2 regions of the Vibrio scophthalmi genome follow, and region 1 is predicted to be linked to the other one. Evidence: predicted binding sites of a transcription regulator. Region 1 holds the regulator's gene; the other holds the start of a gene.
What was found. The regulator PurR, encoded in region 1, represses purine synthesis genes. The targets are predictions, from matches to a motif close to TNANGNAAACGTTTNCNTNA.

Region 2: a site for PurR is predicted at 1,863-1,882, ahead of purE (5-(carboxyamino)imidazole ribonucleotide mutase). Genes of this name have one in related genera too.

Annotation. Positions count from the first base shown of each region.
Region 1 is NZ_CP134271.1:377,007-380,163, forward strand. It holds gene torD (molecular chaperone TorD) at 1-496, shown strand, start outside; gene purR (HTH-type transcriptional repressor PurR) at 884-1,888, shown strand; cyclic di-GMP riboswitch class I at 2,039-2,127, shown strand; gene RJD38_RS01615 (TfoX/Sxy family DNA transformation protein) at 2,237-2,830, shown strand; gene RJD38_RS01620 (TVP38/TMEM64 family protein) at 3,045-3,157, shown strand, end outside.
Region 2 is NZ_CP134271.1:1,466,546-1,469,702, forward strand. It holds gene RJD38_RS06675 (type I DNA topoisomerase) at 1-109, shown strand, start outside; gene RJD38_RS06680 (5-(carboxyamino)imidazole ribonucleotide synthase) at 164-1,306, opposite strand; gene purE (5-(carboxyamino)imidazole ribonucleotide mutase) at 1,310-1,795, opposite strand; gene RJD38_RS06690 (L-threonylcarbamoyladenylate synthase) at 1,991-2,548, shown strand; gene hemF (oxygen-dependent coproporphyrinogen oxidase) at 2,610-3,157, shown strand, end outside.

The DNA of each region.
Region 1 (3,157 bases):
CCTAAAACCAGCCATTGATGATGTAGTGGATGCACTTAACCGTCAGCTAGACCGCGAAGATGGCCAGCTAGAGTTGGCGGCTGACTTTTGTGACTTATTTTTAAAGTCTGATAAAGAATCTGCACTGCCTTATGCTTCTATGTACATCGGTACAACCGGTCTACTGCATGATAAACCAGCGAACGAAATGGACGCATTACTTCAAAAGTACGGTGTTGCGGTTGAACAAGGCTTGAACGAGCCTGCGGATCATATTGCGATTGAACTTGATCTGCTCGGTAACATCATTATTCGTTCAAACGAGCTTGAGCAAGAGCGTCATTTTGAAGAAAGTTTCGTTGAACAAGAAGCCTTTATCCGTCAACACATTCTAAGCTGGGTGGCTAAATTTGCGACCAAATGCAAAGGCTTAGATAAGTTTGGTTTCTACTCTGCCGTTGCGGCGCTGCTGGTTGCGTTTTTAGAGCTTGATTGCCAATACTTAACGGGTGAATGACGCTCAATATCTACCCAATAGGTGTTTGATGCGTTGATGCGTAATGAGTTGATGCTGAATAAATTCGCGAATAACGGCTTTTTCTAGGGTTGGTGTGGTGTAATAAAAGTAACGAGTGACACCTCATCCACTCCTTGTTTTAAGTGATTTTTATTCGGCTGATGCCTAATCACTCACCTATCATGGTGGGCATAACAGTATGGGGGACGGGATTTTTATTTGCCCCCAAACGAGATGCGGTCTAGAATCGACAGCGCAAACGATAAAAAAATAATGAATTAAATACAAACCGCTGTAATCAAGCGGTTTTTGTGTTTTTAATACTTTCTGCCAAATTATTCTGATATGTGAATACCGCCGTGGCAGCTAAAGATAGGACAACCCCTTATGGCCACTATTAAAGACGTTGCTCGCCTTGCTGGCGTATCAACCACTACTGTTTCACACGTGATCAATAAAACTCGCTTTGTCGCAGAGACAACGCAAGAGCGCGTGATGGAAGCAGTGAAAGAGCTAAACTATGCACCAAGTGCCGTTGCTCGTAGCCTAAAATGCAATACGACTCGTACCATTGGTATGCTAGTAACTCAATCTACTAACCTATTCTTCTCTGAAGTAATTGATGGCGTCGAGAGCTACTGTTACCGCCAAGGCTACACACTGATCCTATGTAACACTGGTGGTATCTACGAGAAACAACGCGACTACATTCGCATGCTCGCAGAAAAACGCGTTGATGGTATTTTGGTGATGTGTTCTGACTTAACAGAAGAACTGAGCGAAATGCTCAACAACCACAAAGACATTCCTAAAGTTGTGATGGATTGGGGCCCTGAGACCTCTCAAGCAGACAACATCATCGACAACTCAGAAGAAGGTGGCTACCTAGCAACGAAATTCTTGATCGACCACGGTCACAAAGACATCGCTTGCCTAAGCGGTCACTTTGAAAAAGCAGTTTGCCAAGAGCGTATCCAAGGCTTTAAACGTGCGATGAACCAAGCACAACTTGAAGTTAACGAAGATTGGATTCTTGAAGGTAACTTTGAGTGTGACACGGCCGTATTGGCCGCCGACCAACTCGTTGCTATGGACAAACGCCCGACGGCTGTATTCTGCTTCAATGACACCATGGCATTAGGCCTAATGAGCCGTCTGCAACAAAAAGGCATTCGCGTGCCAGAAGACATCTCAGTGATCGGCTACGACAACATCGAATTGGCAGAGTATTTCTCTCCACCACTGACGACAGTTCACCAACCAAAGCGTCGTGTTGGTAAAAACGCATTCGAAATTCTGCTAGAGCGTATTAAAGATAAAGAACACGAAAAACGCGTGTTTGAGATGCATCCAGAAATCGTTGAGCGTAGCACCGTTGCAAGAATCGACTAAGTTAATGATTCAATAAAGATTAGCCGAGGGGCAATCCTTCGGCTAAAGCCTCATAAATGAAAGTTATTCTTGCATAAAGATCACAATTATCCCATATTAATAGACTACTTCCTGACAGAAGTAATTTAATCTTTAGCAGAGCAAATTAAGTCACGCACAGGGCAAACCAAACTGAAAAGTTGGGACGCAAAGCCACCGGCCTAAACATTGTAATGATGTACGGCAGCGGGGTTACCGATGGTAGAAATGCAACACGTTAACTGATTACTCTCCAGAAATCTGCATTGACTGCTATTCTCTCGGACCTGATTTGGTGGCGTATATACACATACACCGAGAAAGTACTGAATGGATAAACCAATACTTAAAGACTCTATGAGGCTTTTTGAGCCCTTAGGTCGGATTAAATCTCGCTCTATGTTTGGTGGGTTCGGCATTTTTGCAGACGACACAATGTTTGCATTGGTTGTACACGACAAGCTTCATATTCGTGCCGACGATGCCCTTACTGAGCAGTTTAAGCAACAAGGATTAGAACCGTACGTGTATCACAAACGAGGCTTCCCTGTTGTTACTAAATATTTTGCTTTAAGTGAAGAGTGGTACCAAGACAGTGCAAAAACACTGCAAACGGCTACCGATGCACTCTCTCTCGCTAAGCAAGAAAAGAGCACTCAAGCGAAAACAAAACCAACTCGTATTAAAGATCTACCAAACTTGCGTCTTGCAACTGAACGTATGCTGAAAAAAGCCGGTATCGAATCAGTTGAGAATTTAGAACAAGTGGGTTCAGTTCAAGCATACAAAGCCATTCAAGCCTCACATGATACCCAGGTGAGTTTAGAGTTGCTTTGGGCACTTGAAGGCGCAATTAAAGGCACGCATTGGTCCGTCGTTCCTCAAGCTCGCCGCCAAGAACTGATGTCTCGCCTTGAGCATTAATTTAGAAAATGAATAAATTGAATTAAGCCAGCCATTGTTGCTGGCTTTTTTTTTGAAATTTTTTGCGTGCTTTGAAGTTCCTATATAAAACAACGAGCAAAGAACCGTATTCATGACTGAACGATGCAACAATACGATCGTAAGATGCGTATCTAAGATAGTGAAATTATCGCGCTATAAAATAGATATCTACCAGAGATAAGTGAGAACCAAGATGAATAAAAAACTGATTTTCGGCCTATTGCTGATTGCCATCATAGCGCTACTTATCACTCAATTTGGCGATCAACTCACCCTCGAAAATGCCAAAGCACAACAGGCAGAGTT
Region 2 (3,157 bases), 1.1 Mb from region 1:
AGGGCGCTGTGAGTTGTGTGGTTTTCCATTGCTGATCGAAAAGAAGTTGGCGAGTGGCATCAAATATCAGTGTGCGGAACGAAAATGTCAGCATACGCAGTCACAATAAAAACGGCGCTGATTAAGGCGCCGTTTTTTTATGACTTTATTTTCTAATCCGAACTCAAAGTGAGAACTTATTAAAGCCAGCGGCAAAGTTATGAATTGCTGGGAAGGCTTGTTGATCGAGCTGTTCGGCTAAGGCGCATAAACGACGTTGCAGTTCACCGCTATAATCACCACATACATTGATGTGGCCCATTTTACGACCCGCTCGTTTCTCTTTGCCATACCAATGAATATGGCAGCCATCCATTGCCAGTAGGGTTGGCGGTAGAGTGTCTTCGCCCAATATGTTGATCATAGTGGTTTCACGCACCAGTTTAGTGCTGCCAAGTGGTAAGCCACACACTGCCCGTAGGTGGTTTTCAAACTGACAGGTTTCAGCGCCTTGTTGAGTCCAGTGACCTGAGTTATGCACTCGAGGTGCAATTTCATTGACCAGCAAGTTGCCATCCACGTCAAAGAACTCCAAGGCTAACACCCCAACATAATCTAAGCTTTGCGCCACGGCGGTGAACATCTGCTGTGCTTGTTCTTGTAGTGCGGGATCGGCGATTGCCGTTGAAAGGCTCAGTACACCATCGGTATGGACGTTTTCCGCCAATGGATAAACGGCGATAGATCCGTCTTTACCACGAGCACCAACCAAAGATACTTCACGGCTAAAAGGCACAAATTCTTCCGCGACGATGGCTTGGTTATCACTGCTCGCGATGCACTGTGCCATCTCTTGCCAAACAGCATCGATGTTGTTGGCGTCTTTTAAGCGCCATTGACCCTTGCCATCGTAACCCCCGAGGGCGCTTTTCAGTACCATCGGCAAACCGACATGCTCAATGGCGGCAAGGAAATCTTCGTATGTGTTGATCACGGCATAGTTGGCATTGCGTACACCCGCACTGTCGAGCAGCGCCTTCTCAATGCGACGATCCCCCCCAGCTTTGATCGCTTGGCTGGACGGAAGGAATTTACCACTGCGTTGGCATAGGTCGAGAATATCGTGAGGGATATGTTCAAATTCGGCGGTAATGACATCCGCTTGCGCGATCGCACTGGCCAGATCTTGTTTAATCTCTACTTGAGTGAGTGGGTGAACCACTTTGCTTTGGCTAACATCATAAGCGGTGAGCTCAATATTTAATGGTGCTCCCGCCAGAGACATCATTCGTGCCAATTGACCGGCACCTAACACCAATACGCGCATCACTTAGTCCTCAGCTGGGTTTGGATTGGCTAATACAGTTTCCGTTTGCTCGGCGCGGAAGGCTTCAACCTTGGCCATAATGGATTCATCATGCGTACCAAGAATTTGCGCTGCAAGAATACCGGCGTTGGCAGCGCCTGCTTCGCCAATGGCAAGCGTGCCAACGGCAATGCCTTTTGGCATCTGTACAATTGAGAGCAGTGAATCCATTCCTTTTAAAGCGCGTGATTGCACTGGCACACCAAGGACAGGGACAGAGGTAAACGCCGCTGCCATACCTGGAAGATGAGCAGCGCCGCCAGCGCCGGCAATAATAACTTTAATACCGCGTTCTTTCGCGCTAGAAGCGTAATCCGCAAGCAGTTGAGGAGTGCGGTGCGCTGAAACGACTTTGGTTTCATAACTGACACCAAATGTGTCGAGCATTTCTGCTGCGAGCTTCATGGTTGGCCAATCCGATTTTGAACCCATGATAATACCGACTTTCATCTCAAACTCCTTCAAGCTGCCATTAGGTGAATACGTGTTTTGTGCGCATTATACGAGTATTTTCCTCTCAAGCAAACGTTTGCGTCAGGGTTGAAATACAATAGACACAATTTATAAATAAATTGCTTTAGTCACCAAGATGGATTGTTAGTACACTGAGCAAAAATGTTAATAGAAATATGAAAGGAACGCGAAGTGGACAACTTTGAGCAGGCATTGACCGCCTTGCAACAGGGCGAAGTGATTGCCTACCCAACAGAAGGTGTATTTGGCGTCGGTTGTGATCCAGATAATCCGCAAGCTATTCAGAAACTGCTCACGCTAAAGCAAAGACCAGTAGAGAAAGGGTTGATTCTGATTGCTGCTAATTATCAGCAGCTTGTACCGTATATTGATGAGTCACAGTTAACGGAACAGCAGCTGCAGACTGTTCAAGCCACTTGGCCTGGGCCATATACTTGGATTATGCCAACCAGCGATAAAGTGTCAGATTGGGTTTCGGGACAATTTGATTCGATCGCCGTACGCGTTACTGATCACCCATTGGTACAGCAAATGTGTTTAGCCTTTGGCAAACCAATCACGTCAACCAGTGCTAATTTATCGGGTTTGGCACCGTGCATGACCACAGAAGAAGTAGAACAACAACTTGGCGATCAGCTGGTGGCCATTTTACGTGGTACAACGGGTGGTCGTGATAAACCAAGTGAAATTCGTGACGCCAAAACCCTACAAGTGTTGCGACAGGGCTAAATAGCAACTGTCATGCTCTAAGCGCCATAATAATAAGCTCAAAATGAATCAAGGAAGTCACATGCCAAGCTCAATTGATAAGCAAGCCGTAAAACAATTTCTAATGGCGTTGCAAGACAGTATTTGCCTTCAGCTCGAACGAGCGGATGGTGCCGGTATTTTTAAAGAAGATGCTTGGCAGCGCGAACCGGGTGAACATCTTAGTGGCGGTGGTCGAACTCGAGTCATGACAAGCGGAAATGTGTTTGAACAAGGTGGGGTTAACTTCTCACATGTGATGGGAAAACAGATGCCAGCGTCCGCCACGGCTCATCGTCCGGAGTTGGCTGGTCGTCGCTTTGAAGCGATGGGGGTTTCTTTGGTGATGCATCCGCATAACCCTTATGTGCCGACATCGCATGCTAATGTCCGTTTCTTTATTGCTGAAAAAGAGGGCGAAGAGCCGATTTGGTGGTTTGGTGGTGGCTTTGACTTAACGCCGTTTTATCCTTTTGAGCAAGATTGCGTTGATTGGCATGCTTGTGCCAAAAATCTTTGCACCCCATTTGGCGATGGTGTTTATGCTGAGCATAAGGAATGGTGCGATAAATATTTCTATCTCCCGCACCG